Regions from separate parts of the Brevibacillus schisleri genome, predicted to be linked through region 1. Evidence: predicted binding sites of a transcription regulator. Region 1 holds the regulator's gene; each other region holds the start of a gene.

Region 1 (6,218 bases):
AAGACAAAGAATTGAAACTGCGCGTTTATATTACGCACGCTCACGGTGATCATGCACATTACGGACTCGCTCTGGACAAGCCAACAGAAGAAGATGTTGTGATCTCTACCGACAAAGAGATCGATGTGATCGTGAAAAAAGATGAGCCTTTGCTGAATGGCGTCGTCATTGATTACCTCTTCTTGCCACAAGAAGGTTTTGTGATTACGAACCCTTCTAAAGGTAACACAGGTGACCACTAAGCATGATACAGATAAACCCTCTGCTTTTATACATGCAGAGGGTTTTCTTTGATGAGTAGATTCTTATTCGTCAGTAGCCATGGTGTAGAGCGCTGTTGGTAAATCTATTAGCAACGGTGAAGAAACGTCATCAACCTGCGTCATAACAAGCCGATGGACTGGACGTGTCATCGCGACATACAACAGCTTTGCGTCCCATTCATTATTTTGATAAGCGTCCACATCCAGCAAAATGACCACATCGAACTGCAAGCCTTTTGTTAAAAAAGCAGGCATGACGGTTACGCCACCCGGAAATTGGTTATCCTTGCTGCCTAACAGAGTCAGATCAGCTATCTTGTCTTGCAGGCCTTTATGTGCTTTTTTACTCGCTTGGATCGTTTTCGCTACGATCGCAATCGTTTTGAAGCCTTCCGACTGGTAGGCTACCACACGCGAAGAGATGTCCTCCCACAGTTGCGCTCGTAAACGTGCCTTGACCATGATTGGTTTTTCACCATGACGCAAAACCGGTTTTGCCAATACCGTCTCGGGCAATTCAATTTGCCGCAACACTTCGTTAGCACAGCGCATAATCTCAATCGTCGAACGATAGCTTTGCGACAACGTATAATAGGAAGGAAACAGCTGCGCAAATATCCCCTTGGTCAACTCTTCCCAGGCATGAATTCCCCGGTAGCTATGAATGCCTTGCGCAATATCTCCCACGATCGTGAGCGAGTTTCGCTTGGTTGCCAATGCAATGACAGCTATTTCTAACGCACTCAAGTCTTGTGCTTCATCCACGACCGTATGATCAAAATGCTCCGCCTTATTCATTCCTTCCACAATATGCTGCAAGTATAGCAATGGCGCGATATCTTCGGGCTCCAATCGCTCCTCTGCAAACAGCGCAGCACTTGACTGGGTCACATCACGAACAACTTCGTCTGAAATGTCAGCAGGTGCGAGTTTGCGCAGCAATTCCTCGTCAGCAATCAGCTCGCGATAAGCTGCGAAGATTTCCAGTCTTGGAAACGAAGTCAGGTACGTATCCAGGATTTGCTCCAGCATTTTCTCGAATTTGTACAAGCCTTCTTTGTCCAAATCGACTTTTCGTTCTCGTAGATGGGCAAATAATTGCTTGTTCATTTCTTGTTTTAAATGCTTACGAAGCGCTTCTACTCGTCGATGATACGGCATATTGGCGAATTGCTCCAGGAAGCATTGGCGAATAAAATCCCCCGGAATGGAAAAGACTTGCTTTGTTTTGTTATATAAAAAGCTGAGTTTCTTAAAAGGGATTTTCGTTTCGACGATATGCCGAATGTATTGCTCCAGCGCCTCCCGACAAGCGAGCGATCCTTTGAAGCGAAGCCTGTTTCTCGTCATATCTTGCTGGCGCTCATCCTGCCCTTCTTCGAAGAACAATTGAAGAGGCTTATCGGGACTTACGATTCTCCATCCTTTTGGCAGCAGAGGCTTCACAAGACGCGCTGCCCAATCTACAAAGGTAGACTGTTGTACGTCATCGACTCCCAACTCCGGCAAAACCTCGGATATATAGGTAAGAAACATCCGGTTTGGCGCAAACACCATGAATTTTTTGGACATCATGGAATCCTGGAAGTTATAAATCAAATAGGAGAGTCGGTGCAACGCAATGGTCGTTTTTCCGCTCCCCGCTACTCCTTGCACAACAATGGGCCGTTCTTTTTCCGCCCGAATAATATCATTTTGCTCGGATTGTATGGTAGCGACGATGTCTTTTAGCCTGCTATCGTTCGCCTGATTTAAATTGGCTGCCAAAAATTCATCAATGAAGCCCTCCTGCAAAAACTCGTCAGGATGCCCCATTTCGCGGTTAATTGTTTCTTTTACCGCTCCATCATAGATGCCGACGATCTTTCCGTCTTCAATCGCAAAATTACGCTTTAATCGAACTTCACCACGCACGATCTCGCGTCCCATCCGATAAAACGCGTCTTTGCTCTCACCAGAATAATAAAGACTGGCGATAGGCGCACGCCAATCCACGACGACAGAATCAAATGTATCGCTGCGTACAATTCCCCGTTTTCCTATGTAAACCTGATCCAGCTCGTAGATTTCATCTTTCAAAAAGTCCACTCTGCCGAAATAAGGCTTCTCTCGCCCCTGATCTTCCAGGTAGCGCAAATCCTTTGCCTTTTTAGAGTTAACGACCTGTTTCACATAATCATCGGTTGCCTCGCGAATATCATTGCGAAGCTGCTCCATTTCTTCATCAATAGCTGAAATGGTTTCATCCAGCTTTTTTTGTTCCAACTCATAATCACGATGCTGTGTACTCACCTTCATTCCCCCTCACATGTATCGTGTCTTTGAACGTATTAGGACCATTGCCTGGCCAGCCATATTCCAACCGCACATGAAAGTAGACCGACTCCCAAACTGAGAAGAGCATATAATGTGCCCCGCAACAGATGTCCTTCTCCCCAAAAAGTGACCACTTCCAAGGAGAAGCTAGAGAATGTCGTAAATCCTCCCATGACACCCGTTGCAAATAAGAGATAGAGTGTTGGAGATAAAATGCCTCGTTCTTTCCCCAGCACGAACAAGATGCCAATGATCAAGGATCCACAGACATTGGCGATCCAGGTTCCCCACGGCCATTCCGGCTGATTTGCGAGTAAAGACAATAGGTAGCGCACAAGAGAGCCAACTGCTCCGCCAACCGCCACAGCTATCCACGCCATCACTTTCCCTCCCTGGCTATCAAAGCGTTATGTCTGTCACAGAAAAAGACACCCTAGCGTCAAGCGAGGATGTCTGTCGTATCAGTAATTGTTATCTTACTGTTTTGGCTTATTTTCTTCAAGGTCTTCCACATAACGGATGGAATCCAAATTTGCTCTCAGTGAAAGCTTAACGGCGTCAATGTACTTTTGGCGCAATGCTTTTTGCTCGAGCTTTTCCTCTTCAGTTAAACCTTCTTCGCGAGACTTTTTGACCAATTCGTTAATGCGTTTAATTTCTGCGTCAGATACCACTGCTGGTTCCTCCCACTCTGTAGTAGTGCCGCTTCATTATACCACATTCGAATGATCCCGCAAGACAGCCGAACACTTACGGCATATCAGGCATGATCAGAGTCTGCCCCGGGTAAATCCAGTTGCTATCCAAACCGTTCGCTTCCTTGATTTCTATGAGATAGTCACGAACATCCGTATGCTGATCTGAGTAGCGAACGGCTAACGACCATAGACTATCTCCGGATTGTACGGTTACTTCTATGCCTTGTGGCTCGTCCATTGGCGAAGCAGCAAACACTAGTTCGGTCAACAAGTAAAAAAAGAGAGTAAATGTAATAAGAAACAAGAGTGCTTGACCTCTCGTGATACCAAAACGAACACGACGTTCTTCTTTTTTCTCGAAACGATTACGTACTGTCGATGAATTCATGATAATGGCCTCCTTACAAACATACGTTCTGTTCTCTTGTAAACTCATAATAAATGAGAACATATGTTCATGTCAACAACGAAACGAACTTATGTTTGTCGAACGCAAGCTCCCATGGTATAATATAGGAAAATATGTTCGAGAAATCAGGGGTGTCTTTCTATGTCAAAATTATCGAGTAGACAACAAGCCATCATCGAGTTTATACGAAAGGAAGTTCGTGATAAAGGCTATCCGCCTTCTGTACGTGAAATTGGAGAGGCTGTCGGACTCGCTTCCAGCTCAACGGTACATGGTCATTTGGCACGCTTAGAGAAAAAAGGCCTCATTCGTCGAGATCCTACCAAACCTCGCGCCATCGAATTGCTTTCAGATGAAGATCGTTTTCAAGACAATTTCGAAGACTCTGTCGTCCGTGTGCCAGTAATCGGAAAAGTAACCGCTGGACAGCCCATTACAGCCATTGAGGATGTGGAAGAATACTTCCCGCTTCCAGACAATATCGTGACTTCCGACAAGGTCTACATGCTGCGTGTCTCCGGGAATAGTATGATTGATGCCGGAATTCTCGACGGAGACTACGTCATTGTTCGCCAACAGCACGTAGCGAACAATGGTGACATTGTCGTAGCCATGACAGAAGAAGATGAAGCGACCGTCAAAAGATTTTTCAAAGAAAAGAACCACTTCCGTCTCCAACCGGAAAATGCCACGATGGAACCGATCATTCTGGAGCATGTCACCATTCTCGGTAAAGTCATTGGCGTCTATCGCCTCATTCACTAGTTTCCACGTAAAAAAGGACAGCCTCGGCTGTCCCTTTTGTTTTCTATATGTTATCTGGCGATAAAAAACCAGATGATCATCGTAACTTGCAAGATGACTTTTACAACCGCACTGCCCAAAAATCCAATCAGTGAGCCTACCCCCGCTTTCACCGCTCGCTCCATCGATTGCTTCTGCACCATCAACTCTACGAGAACGACGAATACGAACGGCAAGATCAGCATACCAAACGGTGGGAAAACGAAAATTCCGAGGATAATTCCGACCGCTGCAGCAACGGACGACCACTTTGACCCCCCATACTTTTTCACGAAGTACATGTTCGTCAGCAAGTCAGCACCGTAAAGCAGAATGCTTAGAACGGCCATTCCCCACCAAAAGGATGCCGGCAATCCCGCTCCCGGATCTGCAATGAAAAAGTGATAGAGCAAAAAGCCCGCCCACAACAAGATCGTATCAGGTAAAACGGGTAAGAAAATTCCTGCGATGCTTAACAGGAACAATAACACAACCACAACCCACAAAAGTATTTCCATCCACTACACTCCCTTCATTTAGGTATACGAGTGATTACCAATTTCGTTGCGCACTTATTCACTTTTGTCTACACTATTTTAAAAGAAAGTGGACATGGGGGTAGTTTCATGAAAAATTGGCATGATCTCTCTTACTTGAGCAGAGGAACGATGCGCCAAAAAGCGGCGTGGGAAGCGATTCAACAGACGCATATCATGGAAGTACTAGCCGATTACCGTCCAGTGCTTGCCGGAACCATCCCATTGGACATTGATGTTGAGCAAAGCGATCTGGATATTATTTGCGAGAGCCATGATCTGGATCAGTTTGAGCTGGTTGTCCGTAAAGCATTTGGCTGCTTGTCCAGATTTGAATTGACAAAACTCGATCTAAAAGGGATTCCCACATGCGTTATTTCATTTTTCACAGCTGGCTTTTGGTTTGAATTGTTTGCACAACCGGTTGCTGTGGAAAAGCAAAACGCCTATCGTCATATGGACATCGAAGCACGATTGTTACATATAGGGGGCTTGGATGCGTGTATACATATCAGGGCTCTGAAGCAAGACGGCCTCAAAACAGAACCTGCATTTGCTCGATACTTTCATATTCCGGGTGATGATCCGTATGAGGCCTTGTTGCAATTGGAGTCGTTGACCGAACAGGAATTACGCCAAAGAGTTCAGCTCCTACGAAAGGATTAATCTGCTAGCAAATCTATCAACTTGCTGGAATCATAAGGGTAAACAGCGACTGGCGTTGCAACCGATCATTAAGGAGGACATACTAGATGGATTGGCTGATGGAGATACCATTCCCCACTGGAGAGAATCGGGTAGAAACAAACGTCGACTTCTCATTTAAGAGATTCGAGTCAAGTGGGCTTCAGGAGCCTCCAGATTTTATCCATGATATCGTCCTGCAATGGGCCATCGCCCCTTTTGTTGTTCATGAACATACTGCTTATCGGATTCCGGCCCACAACGATCCCGAAATAGGAGAGTATGCTTCCGTCAATTTCACAAGCCTGTTTACGAAAGTACGGGGAATATACATGAATGGAAAGATGGAGGAAATTAGGCTGGAGGACTTAAAGCCGAATATAAAAAGTTCTTTTATCGAATCGGTCATAAATACAAGTAAGATTGATCCTCTGGTAAGCGATTTTTATCTACGAGGAGAATCTGAGCGTAGTAATTCTCTCACGCTTTGCAAGTGAGGTTGTTTTAACCGTGAACGAAAAAGATCGGA
Region 2 (6,218 bases), 200 kb from region 1:
GGAGCATCCGTATCTGGAAAATACGATTCCGTCCATGCAGGCGGCTTTTGATGCAGGCGCGGACGTTGTTGAGCTCGATGTACAATGGACCAAAGACAATCGATTCGCCGTGTTTCATGACTGGACGCTTGACTGTCGGACAAATGGTACTGGTGTCACGAGAGATTATACCTTGGCCGAATTACAACAGCTCGACATTGGCTACCATTATACAGCGGATGAAGGGAAAACCTTTCCCTTCCGTGGAAAAGGGATTGGCATGATGCCCGCTCTCGATGATGTGCTACAAACATTCCCTAATCGCTCGCTGCTTATCCATATCAAAAGCAATGACCCACTCGAGGGGAAAGCGTTGGCGGATGTTTTGGCGACATTGCCTGCAAAACGACTGGCGCAGCTCTCTGTTTATGGCGGTGACGAGCCAATCGAGACATTGAAACAACAACTGCCCCAACTGCGTGTGATGTCTATGGCGACAATGAAAAGCTGCCTGATCCCGTACATTGCAGCAGGTTGGTCCGGATATGTACCACAAGCCTGTGCACAAACCCAATTACAGATTCCTGATCAGATTGCCCCATGGCTCTGGGGTTGGCCGAATCGGTTCATGGCAAGAATGGAAGCAAAAGACACCCGCGTAATCCTAGTCGCAGGCAGTGGAGATGTGTCACAAGGCTTTGATGTCCCGAATGATTTAAAACGAGTGCCTGAAAACTTTACAGGGGGAATATGGACGAACCGGATCGATCTGATCGGCCCAGCTTTTCACGAGAACGTAGAAAAATAATGAAACGGTTCTTTGACATATTCGTATATACTTATACGGAGTAGACTTCCAACCTAACTAGGAGTGATTGATATGCTCAAAAAGCTTTTAAAAAATTTACTCGGTAATCACTCATCTTCGCATAAGTACCGGAAATACAGCAGCAGCGATTACAAACATCGCAGAAAGTACAGCTCCAGCAATCGGTACGGACATTCCCATTACGGCAGCTCTCATTATAAAAGAAAGCGCTCCAGCCGTAGCTTCTTCAGCAGTTAAACAACTGTTTACCAAATGAGTAGACAGCAAAACTCACTCCGTTAACGCTAGCGGAGTTTTTTTCATGTTGCTTTCCTGTCATTTTTGAATCTTCCCATAATAATGATGTTGTAGTAATTGCCATCGGAAAGAACTTTGTCGTTTTTGAGTACCCCTTCGATTTCAAAACCAAACCGTTTGTATAGCTCGATTGCCTTCTCATTCGTCTCCATTACATTCAACGTCATTTTGGTAATGTGATTGGCATCTGCCCAGGCAACCGATTCTTGCAAGAGATTCTTCCCGATGCCATAACCCCAGAAATCTTGTGATACGCATACACCAAACTCTACTTTGTGCGCAAATCTGTTTAAGTAAACACCTGCACATCTGGAAAACCCGACAATTCGATCTTGAACAACAGCCACTAAAAACAAGTTTCTTGGACTCTCTGCATCCGTTTTGATGATGTCTTCGAATCCTTGCACATCGATGAAAGCCTCTCCTCTTTCTCTGTCCAAATTTTCAGTCTCCCCATCGATTTGCAGTCGAAGGTCCGACAACTGTTGTGCATCTGTTTCCATTGCAGAGCGAATCGTGTAGGATAACCCGTTCACAGAAAGTAGTTGCTGACTGATTATCATCATTTTCTCCTACTGGTAAAATTTTGGTCTTTTATTTTATCACAGGTAGAAGTCTTTGTGAATCTTCTCTCTTCCTAAAGAGAAAGGAAAGTGCTTTGTGTTTACATAACATTTATTATGTTCATTTATACGTCAAACTGTGGATATGCTACAATAAGGAAAAGGAGCGTGCTCGCATGAATTTTTCTAAATCATTTTATTATACGGTCAACCATTCCAAGGTAGAAGAATATAAGAAGATGCTCGATCTAATGAAAATCCCCTACATCGTGGAAGCACCAATCGTTTTGCTGAATCAAGGAGCGAATGAATACTCCTTTGTTTTTCCTAACATGTCAGGTCGTCTTTATGGAATGGTGAGCAAGTTGTTTCAAGCGGATGGGAAGCCATATCCGAAGAAAGGTACATAAGCAAAAAAAAGACCCAATCATTGGGTCAAAAAAGGAAGTGGAGAGAATGCAGTCGATTTTCATGAAAGGTCTCCGTACGCACACCTATGCATGTACATTGATAATTTTCTCCATCTTGATCCATTGACTACCCGTTTGGTTCACTAATTGAACACGTCTCGCCTTCGGGTCTACCCATTTGACCACACCCCACATGCTGCATGTATTCCCCCGCTCCCCCTCAAAGGACACACACCAGCTCACATGTAAGGGATAATTCTCTCTACCCGAATCTCGCAGCATGTACATAAATGCCTCTCTTTCTTCGTGTGTTACTTCAAGATTGTTGTTAGCCACGCTTTTCCACCCGCCTACTTACGAACATTTATCCAAATCCTCATCTTGTGTGGGAAATTGTACTTACATTATAGTGAGTGCGAACATAAGTTCGCAACTCTTTTTTTAGCCACTCCTATCGCCATGTAAGTAGGTAGCTCAGGTTATACCCAAGAAAAAAGCCGTTTTCCCATTGTTTTTGGAAAACGGCTCTTCCTTTTAGCTTGATAGTTCCTGTGGTTGAGGTTGCGGTCTTTTCTCGACCAGCTCCAAAAACTTTCCGAAGGTAGAAGCGAGTATTTGCTGAAAAAGCATACCGAGAACAACCGGAAGAGCAACAGGCGCCGGAAAGTACGTGATCGCCATCACTGCCCCTGCACTAATGTTTCGCATTCCACTGTTAAAGGTTAACGTGACAATCACATCACGTTCCCACCCGAACAGCTTTGCAATCCCCCACCCCATCAAATAACCCAAAATGGCTACTACCAGTACAAGGACTGCCATTCCCACCAGTTTAGCGTCCATCCTATGAAAGTAAGACGAAACCATCGAGCTGTTGATCGCGACGACTACACCCATTCCCATCTTCGAAAATGGCGCTAGTTTTGGTGCCAACGTTTTTTTGACGTTCCCTTTTGACAAATGATTGAGCAGCATACCAACTAGCGACGGCAACACGATCATATAAAATAAACCCTTCATCAGTTCTGCCAAATCCATCTCGACGGTTGCCCCTAAAAACAAGGACATTCCCAACGGAACAATCAATGGAGAGAGCATCGTATCCAACAATATAATGGATAGCGTCAGGGCGATGTTCCCGAAATAAATCGATGACCACAAAAAGCTCGTGATCCCTGTGGGAATTAAGGCCGCCAGCAAAAAGCCCGTGATGACATGGATATCATCTGGATAAAACAACCGAGCCATTGACCAGGCAACAAGCGGCATAAGTGCATGAAGAATCAACAAGTTGACAATTAAAGGGAGTGGTCTGGTCAGTACCTTTGCAAATTCTTTAAATCCTGAACCCAGACTGCCGGTAAATGTCATGAAGGCAAACACCCAAGGAGACAAAAAAGCAAACGGTTGCAAATGTGTCCCGGCTATTACGCCAATAGCAACACTACTCGGCGTTAGTATTGGCATGATTTTCTCAAGAAATCGATTCAGTATGGCTAACCCATTCATTTGATACACCTCAAGTCTCGTCCTTTGATGCTAGTGATGTGAGGTATGTTATCATGAACAGATTATCGTTACAAGACCAAAGTTCATTATTAGATTGCATACGCATCATTTTATTCGCATTTTCACCTTGCATACTTTCACGCATGGGAGTAAAGCCTATGACGGAAAGGAGGTATTTTATGAACGGAATGGATTGGGTAGAATTTATCCGAAAAACCGAAGATAAGATGTATCACCTCCATCGAGCGATAGATGGAATCTGTAATGATCCCGACTATAAGGAATCCATTACGACCTTGACGGAAGTGGTAAGAGATTATCAAGTCCTCGTGGAAAAAGCCAAGGGTGAATTACGCGGCATCGATCTCCATCGAGATCGAGAGCGCGCTCCTCATTACGATCGTGATCACTACTAGCTGATATAGACTCCCAGTCAGGGAGTCCTTCTTTGTTCATTGATCACAGAACCTTCATTTTCTATTCATCATTCTGTCAAATCAAACGACAAAAACCTCACTCTACCCATGCAGTGTGTGAGGTTTGGGAAATCGGCTAGCCCTTCATTTTCTTTTCCATTTCTTTTAAGGATTTCTTCTTCTGGCATGCCTCTTTTACATCGGTTGGCCACCGTTCGTCACTCAGCCTTTGCAAATCTTTTAACAATCGCTTGTCAGCTGTCACATGAATATTGGCATCTGGGAAAGCCTCTTTTAATTTCTTTCCGACTTCTTTTTGAATCGATTCCATCTTGAACCGATTAAAATTCGTTACTTGAATAGCCACATCGAGCTCTTTATCGATTTGGACAACCACGATTTTGTCTATGCCTTTCACGCTAGCCGTAATCGATCTCGCTCGCTCTTCCCATTGATAATGTCTGACGGGAACAGGCATGCACAACGGCTCCACTTCCGCTTTTTGCTTCGTTTCTGTACCAGATTTCTTCGTTTCCGTACCAGATTGCTTTGTACATCCCGTTACGGTTAAAGCAAAAGCCAGTGTCAGCACCACGAAAGTTGCGCGCACACAAAACACCTCCTGACCAAGATCACCTGTTACTAGCTTGACCTTGAACGGAGGAAGTATGTAAAAAAAAGCGGTGACTCCTCTGCATAATTTGAGTCACCGCGGACCCCAAGAACATTTCAAGTCCTATGTACAAGGATATTAAAAATCGCATCGAAACGCGATAGGAGATAACTGGATATGAAACGGGGCAAAAAAAATCCCAACCATCAAAAAGTGGTTGGGGCGTACGGGGTAGTACGCGTATGTCATACGTGAATGATATAATCATATAGGACTTGTTTTCGGTTGACAACGAGAAATAATAGGTACATTTACCTATAGATGGAACAAAAAAATGGCGCCGACTTAGACTGCCTCAATTAGTCGGACGCGTAAAAAGAATCCCCAAGGTTGGATTATACTAGCTAGCTTGGATTACTTTTCTATTATCATGAAAATTCAGCGTTCACGCTATGCGAAAATAATGGTAACAGGTGAAAATCTTACCTATAAAGCTTGATCGACCATAGAATCCCTCCGCTGAAATGTGTTCATTGTTACAAAAAAACCAACCAGAAGTTGCTAATCGTGTTATGATATCCCTGTAAATTCTTGAGGAGTTGAGATCATGAATAAAGAGCAATGGACAGCGGTCGATCACTATTTTACGGATAAACTACTGGAAGCCGATTCCGTTCTAGACACAGTTCTTCAAGAGAACGCAGCTGCAGGTCTTCCAGCTATTGATGTAGCACCCAATCAAGGTAAATTCCTTCATCTGTTAGCACGGATTCAAGGCGCTCGTTCGATTTTGGAAATTGGCACTCTCGGTGGATACAGTACCATCTGGCTAGCCCGCGCACTGCCTGCGGACGGTCGTCTCATTACTCTTGAATATGATCCAAAGCATGCAGAAGTTGCACAAGCGAACATTACCCGCGCAGGAGTGGATCAGATCGTAGAAGTGAAGGTCGGACTTGCCCTTGATTCTCTCATCGAACTACACAAAGAAAATCAGGGACCTTTTGATCTTATTTTTATCGATGCAGATAAAAAAGGAAACCCCGACTATTTTCAATGGGCATTAAAGCTCTCTCGCAAAGGTACTGTGATTATCACGGATAACGTTGTACGAAGTGGTCAAGTCTTGGACGAAACAAGCACGGATCCCAATATTGTCGGCGTACGTCAATTCACCGATTTGGTAGCTGAAGAAAAGCGTGTCAGTGGAACCGTTGTACAGACAGTTGGCAGCAAGGGCTATGATGGCTTTGCGATCATGATTGTCACTGAGGAGAACTAGTCTTTTTCACTTTCAAAGGTTGTAATGAGTAGGAGTGTGTACATCTTGTTTAGGCTTGATTTACCTAGCATTATGCTCATCGCTAATGTCATTTTGGTTCTCACGGTACTGTCGTTGATTATCAAAGTGTTGGTGAAGCGAGAATAGATAATATTTTTCGGAGGTGCTTTTCCTTGGAGCCATTATGTGATCAGTCACTTACTTTGCGAGAAGTAACAGAGGCAGATCTCCCTATATTTTTCACCCAGCAATTGGACAAATCCGCACATGAGATGGCTGCTTTTACTGTCAAGGACCCTGAAGATAGAGACGGATTCATT
Region 3 (6,218 bases), 350 kb from region 1:
ATCCACGTATTTTCTGGTGTGGCTTGTGCTTTTTCTTTCAAGAGAAACAGCATCTCGTCCTTAGAACGAGCTTTACTTAAATCCAACTGCAAAAAGGTGAGGCCGAGCCATCCCAAGTGCAGATGGCTGTCAATCAATCCCGGAGTGGCAGTATATCCTTGCAGATCTATGACGGTTGCATCACTACCTCCGTATTGAAGAAGCATGTCCGCATCGCTGCCCAAGTCATGCACAATTCCATCTCGAACGACTAATGCTTGTACGAACAAATGCCGGGAATCTCCTGTGTAAATGCGTCCATTTCTGAAAATGGTTGTCGTCATCTCGTGACCTCTTTTCTGTTCGCTTCTGTTATTTTTCGTATGCCTATCCCCTCTTAATTTGTTTGCTGCTAGTCTTTTTCCTCCTTGAAATGAAATAACGTTCAAAAAATTGCGACCTTCGCTTTTCCATTTGGGAAAACATGGTGTTTCCTCACTTCCCTGTTGAAAGCAGCAGCGGTAGGGCACGTTATGTTCATGTCCTATTTTTGCGCGGAGGGAACGTATGCAACAAAAAACAAAAAAACGCCTTCCATCCTTCCTTCAAATGCAGGAGTCCACTGGTCTGAAAATGTCGCGTCATGAGCCTTCTGTGCAAAAGCCATCCGGTCGGCTGGACAATCAAGCCAAGCTGCTGCTCCTGGTCAACGCTGTATTTATTGCCGCTGGCTCCCTTTCTGGCACGTTTGTAAACGTCTATTTGTGGAAGGTAAAAAGTCAATTTGCACCGATCGCTTGGTTTACTTTTGCCGCCCATCTTGCGGGTGCTCTGACCTTCTGGCTTGCGGGCTGGTATGTGAAGCGTCTGAACAAAATGAATGTCCTGCGTGCCGGAATGGCGGTTTCTGCCCTTTTTTATTTGCTCGTTCTTCTGGCAGGCCCCAAAGCTGTCTCTTATGCCGTACCGCTTGGGCTCGTTCAGGGTATAGCGAGTGGTTTTTTCTGGCTTTCGTTTAATGTGGTGTACTTCGAAATCACGAATGCCGATAACCGCGACCTTTTCAACGGTTGGGCAGGGTTGCTTGCTTCCATTGGCGGTATGCTCGCTCCATGGATATCTGGCTTACTCATTACGCGCCTTCCGGGCAACAGCGGCTACTCCCTAATTTTTGGGATCTCTCTTGCCCTATTTGTCGTCGGTGTGTTCATTAGCTTTTTTCTAAAAAAACGTCAATCGGAAGGGACGTATTCCTGGAGCTTTTCCTTACGTTGTTTGCGAGAGGAGCCCGAGTGGCGCTGGGCGGCAGGGGCTTTGGCTGGTCAAGGACTGCGTGAAGGTGTATTCGGCTTTGTGATCGGTCTACTCGTCTACATTTCCACGAGAAGCGAGATGACTCTCGGCAACTACTGGTTGACTACATCTGCCGTCGGACTTGTGAGCTACTTTCTGATCGCCAAATGGTTCGCTCCTCGCTATCGCAAGTGGGGAATGCTCACTGGCTCTGTCATCATGTGGGGGATTCTCTTCGTATTTTTTTGGCAGGTGAGCTTTACGACTCTGCTTATTTTTGGAATTGCGGTGTCCATCGCTTATCCGCTGTTTTCTGTGCCCATGCTCTCCACGATTTTTGATCTGATTGGCACGAACGAAGAGAGCGCACGCAATCGGGTCGAGTATGTCGTGCTCCGAGAGTTTGCTCTGGACGTTGGTCGGCTGGTGGGGATTTTGATCTTTCTGCTAGTAACGTCCTTGAGCGTCTCTCCTCTTACACTGAACTGGTTGATTCTGTGTATCGGAATCGGCCCACTCATCGCGTGGGTGTGCATGACTAAGCTATTCCGTCACGTCCCTTCGACTAAAAAAGCAGACAACTGAACGAAGTTTGCGCCCATACCTAAACAAAACCCGCTTTGGCTGACTTTCCTAGCGGGTTTTGTCACTGATACTGATGTCCACCTTTATGAAAAACATCGAGGCGTTTTTCACACAAAAAAACCTTTCCGACTTGGAAGCTTGCTCCTACAGGAAAGGTTGCGTTGTTTTTTTGGATTATGGTTGGACTACTTTTTCTTTTTCTTTCGCTTTCGTTACGATGTGGTGACCGAGCGGCAAGCCACGCTGCTCCAGCTCATTAGCTGTCACAATATGGAGCGTCTCACTTTTACACGGCATGGGCATCAATCCGCCCAATGGACTCATCACTCTTCCGATCGTGTCTGTCTCAATGAGCACGTACAGGCCTTTTTCCTCCAATTGTTGCATGAATTCTCCCCAACGCTTGGAAGTAATCTGATCGGCGTGCTTGGTGAATATGACACCCATTTCTTGTGCTAGCATGTAAAATCTCCTTTGTTCTATCCGTCAAATATATGCTTCAAAAGATAATCTAACAATACAGGGAAACCTCCCTTCTGGCAAAATCCGTGTAAGCCAAAAAAACACGAAAAACGGCTGTTTTTGACCGCTTTTCGTTTCAGGAATCTCACATCTTCCTCGCACACACCGTTTCAACGCGGCACGCTGTTTTTTGCCGCTTGCTTTTGAAAAAGAGGCCTATTTTTGCCGATTTCTTGAGTAATTCTCATGTCTTGCCCATCATGTACCTGCATTTCCTCGATTTAGAAGCTCGCTGCCAGCTCCACATGCAGCAGTCGGGCAAAAGGAACCCAGTGAATATCGGAGCCTGCCCGAAGCTTGAGGCGTCTCGCCGCTTGATCAATATGGATAATGTGGGCAGACAGACGTCGCGGCTCTCGCCCGTCATAATAGGTCAGCGTCAGGATGCTCTCTGTCTGGAACGCCTGCCATACCAGCTCGCTCAAGGCGCTGAGCTGCTCCTGATCCAGCTCGGGTGGTACATAGCGGCGCTCTTCTTCCTTGATGCGCAAATACATTTCCCGATGCTCAGGCAGCACAAACCGACTGGCCACGAATACATTTTCCTTTTTGGACACGCGTTTTTCCCTCATTGCTTGTTCTCTCCTCGCTGTTCATATCGGGTCCACAAATGGACGAGCTCCTGACACTCTGCCCGCAATACCTCAATCGTATAGATCGCTTCTCGCGCATACCCGCGTTGTCGATAGTGGACGACATACATATGTCCCTGACGTCGTGAACTGACGACTGTGCACCCTCTCTGCCGCAAGATGTGACGTAGCTGGTGATGCTGCCGCTCCGCCCACCGCGAGAGCTCATCGAACATCATCTGATAAGAAAACTTCAACGGCACAATCCGCATCTGCCCCAGATCGGCCATGACTGCCCGAAACAAAATGCCAAATAAAATATACTGGCGTATCAATTCCTGCTCGTCAGACACCATCGGCTCCGTCACTTGTAGTGTCCTCCGATCTTACGCGCGCGCTCTTTCGCCTGTCCCGCATCCAACACAGAGGCGGCGCGCAGGATGGCGTCCTGGCCGTATCGGCTCCGGATATCATCCATGGCTTGTGCCAACGAACGCCGCTTGTGATTGTCCGTAAACAGATTGAGTTGCACCACGTTGTCAGGGACAAGCTGCCCCAGATTGACCCCGATACTGCGGACGGGCGTTTCCTGCCAATGACGGTCAAACAGAAAGCAGGCCGCTTCGTACAAAGTCATGGCATCATTCGTCTGTTCCGTAAGCTTCATCTGCCGTCCAAAGCCCGTTCCAGCAGCCAAATCGGCCCCACGACAGCCCACAGACAGAACGGAGCCCATCAGCTCCTTTTTCCGCGCCCGACGGCACACTTCTTCGCACAGCTCTAAAAGCACCACTTTGATTTCCGCTGCTGTATGGTAATCCCGCGGCAACGTCATGTGATGACCGATCCCTTTTTGCGAATCATAGGAATCCAAAGCCACGGGTGAATCGTCGATTCCGTGAGCCGTGCGCCACAGCACTTCCCCGTTCACTCCCCAATGTCGGGTGAGGATGGCTGGCCTCATATCTGCAAGCTGCCCGATCTGATAGACGCCCATTCGATGAAAATGCCGCTTCATGCGTGAGCCTACTCCGAACAGCTTTTCAATCGGAAGCTTCCAAAGCGTATCCGCTAACGTTTCCCGCTTGAGCCAAAAAACGCCTTCTTCCCGTTTCTTGGCGAAATTATCGCAGGCCATCTTGGCCAGTACCTTGTTCTCTCCGATGCCTACCCGACAGTTGATTCCCGTCTCCATCCAAACGCGCTGCCGAATCTGTGCAGCCATCTGCAACGGATCACCAAACAGGTGGACGCTGCCTGTCACGTCGAGAAACTGCTCATCGATCGAGTACGGCTCCACCTTGTCAGTAAATGCCTCGAATATGCGAGTGATTTGCATGGAGATGCGAATGTACATCTCCATGCGCGGACGAACAACGACGAGCTGGCGACACTTCTGCTGCGCCTGCCACAGCGCTTCGGCCGCGACCACTCCGTATGACTTGGCAATCGGGCACGCTGCCAGCACGACTCCGCTACGCCGCTCTGGATCACCCGCGACGACAATCGGTTTGTTTCGCAGCTCTGGATTGGCCCCTTTCTCGATACTGGCATAAAAGCTCTGCATGTCGATCAAAAACACGATCCGCTTGTTCGCATTGGACACACGATCATCCCCTAAATAAGAACTTATGTTCTCTTGTTGCTTTGTTCTTATTATAGCAAACAAACGTTCGCTTTTATTCCTGTCTCGCGCAAAAAAAAGCTGGTAATTATTTCTTTCCAGATAAGCACACGTCGGTAGGTGTTCCGCAAACGAGAGCGAATCCAATAAGGGGTTACTTTTTCACGACAGGAATCCAAATTTCGCTTCGAAATGTTGGTGATGAAGTGTCTTTGTTTTCGTTCCACAAAATCTCAGGACCCTCAGCCTGTTCATAACCGGAGGATAAAAACCATTCCGAATAAATCCGGGCCCAGACATCTTGCAGCGTATCAGGAAAAGGACCCACTGCTTCGAAAACCGCCCAGGTGGAAGCAGGAACTTCAAGTACGGCCAGATTGTCTGGACAAGCTTTTGTAGTAGCTACGCCGATATAGTGATCGAGCTCGCCATATTCCAGCCGACCTTCTGAAAAGTTCGTGGATGCACTGATCAGTCCAAGTGGTTCGACATCGGATAGCGATTTTAGTTGCTGAATCATCTCCATATCTAATGAAGCCCACATAGCCGCAATCTCTGGATTGACTCCACGATAAATCAACGGAACTCTTTTTTTCAGACCCACAATGTGAAATGCCTCTTTTTCTTCCATACGGTAGTTCATGGCACTGCCTCCTTTAATGGATAGATGAAAGGTCATTCGCGGATAAGCCTTCAAGGAATGGCCGATGTGTCTGGCTTCTGTCGGAGTGACTCCATGCACATTCTGAAAGGCTCTGGCAAAGGAATCAGCCGATCCGTATCCGTATTTGATCGCAATGTCAATGACACGCTCGTTGCTGTCCGCAAGCTCAAAAGCTGCAAGCGTAATGCGTCGGCGCCGGATGTACTCGGATAGCGGAACACCAGCGAGAAAAGAAAACAGCCTTTTGAAGTGATACTCGGAGCAGCAAGCCACCCTGGCGATTTCTTTATAGTCAATCTCGCTTGTCAAATGGTCTTCGATGTAGTCCAGAGCCTCATTCAGCTTCACAAGCAAATCCATGGTAATGACCCCCCTTTCTCCCTTAGAATAGCAGATGCAAAATCGGGCGATCCGACATTTCGTGCACGATTATGACGGGTCGACCTTGTAAAAACGACTATGGAAAGGAGCTTCATCCCAATGACAACGACTTCCCCTCTACTCCCCCAAATCGGAGCTATTTTTGTAGCCGTCAGCGACATCGAGCGCGCACGCGACTGGTACTGCCGTCTCTTGGACATTCCCGCAGACGGTGAAATTATGTTCGGGCATATATACTGCATTCCTTTACAAAGCGGATTGACGCTCGTTCTGGATAGCAAAATCTTTCCGAAGCGCATCACAGATGATGCCCCCTTGTTTCATTTCAACACACAGGATATCGAAGCCTCTTATGCATTTCTCAAAGAGAGCGGAGTTGAAGTCGTCACTCCTATCCAGCATGGCCACTGGTTCAACTTCCGCGATCCCGACGGCAATCTGATCATGGTGAGCCAATGTTAAAGGAAAAGGAGATACACGCATGACCATCCACTTGCGCCGCACAACACCGGCAGACATTCCATTCGTATGCGAAGTAGAAAATGCGCCAGAGAATACCCCGTTCATTATTCCGTGGAGCGAAGAGCGGCACCACAAC

What was found. Region 1 encodes LexA, which represses DNA repair genes until DNA is damaged. Its sites were predicted from a motif close to CGAACATATGTTCG; they were not measured.
Region 2: the regulator LexA is predicted to act here: its motif matches at 2,495-2,508, upstream of ACUUHJ_RS16850 (YolD-like family protein).
Region 3: the regulator LexA is predicted to act here: its motif matches at 4,614-4,627, upstream of ACUUHJ_RS19515 (DNA polymerase IV).

Annotation. Positions count from the first base shown of each region.
Region 1 is NZ_JBVNDM010000001.1:3,794,493-3,800,710, forward strand. It holds gene ACUUHJ_RS17615 (HesB/IscA family protein) at 1-242, shown strand, start outside; gene ACUUHJ_RS17620 (HelD family protein) at 306-2,555, opposite strand; gene crcB (fluoride efflux transporter CrcB) at 2,594-2,959, opposite strand; gene ACUUHJ_RS17630 (DUF896 domain-containing protein) at 3,056-3,253, opposite strand; gene yneA (cell division suppressor protein YneA) at 3,330-3,665, opposite strand; gene lexA (transcriptional repressor LexA) at 3,828-4,451, shown strand; gene ACUUHJ_RS17645 (DUF456 domain-containing protein) at 4,502-4,987, opposite strand; gene ACUUHJ_RS17650 (DUF4269 domain-containing protein) at 5,096-5,671, shown strand; gene ACUUHJ_RS17655 (hypothetical protein) at 5,758-6,186, shown strand.
Region 2 is NZ_JBVNDM010000001.1:3,599,387-3,605,604, forward strand. It holds gene ACUUHJ_RS16830 (glycerophosphodiester phosphodiesterase family protein) at 1-787, shown strand, start outside; gene ACUUHJ_RS16835 (hypothetical protein) at 860-1,045, shown strand; gene ACUUHJ_RS16840 (GNAT family N-acetyltransferase) at 1,108-1,668, opposite strand; gene ACUUHJ_RS16845 (hypothetical protein) at 1,845-2,078, shown strand; gene ACUUHJ_RS16850 (YolD-like family protein) at 2,163-2,414, opposite strand; gene ACUUHJ_RS16855 (bile acid:sodium symporter family protein) at 2,613-3,587, opposite strand; gene ACUUHJ_RS16860 (hypothetical protein) at 3,767-4,003, shown strand; gene ACUUHJ_RS16865 (YhcN/YlaJ family sporulation lipoprotein) at 4,140-4,613, opposite strand; gene ACUUHJ_RS16870 (O-methyltransferase) at 5,224-5,898, shown strand; gene ACUUHJ_RS16875 (GNAT family N-acetyltransferase) at 6,072-6,218, shown strand, end outside.
Region 3 is NZ_JBVNDM010000001.1:4,149,294-4,155,511, forward strand. It holds gene ACUUHJ_RS19490 (amidohydrolase) at 1-323, opposite strand, end outside; gene ACUUHJ_RS19495 (MFS transporter) at 547-1,857, shown strand; gene ACUUHJ_RS19500 (hypothetical protein) at 2,032-2,319, opposite strand; gene ACUUHJ_RS19505 (YolD-like family protein) at 2,601-2,951, opposite strand; gene ACUUHJ_RS19510 (YhjD family protein) at 2,948-3,319, opposite strand; gene ACUUHJ_RS19515 (DNA polymerase IV) at 3,316-4,557, opposite strand; gene ACUUHJ_RS19520 (AraC family transcriptional regulator) at 4,730-5,599, opposite strand; gene ACUUHJ_RS19525 (VOC family protein) at 5,720-6,082, shown strand; gene ACUUHJ_RS19530 (GNAT family N-acetyltransferase) at 6,102-6,218, shown strand, end outside.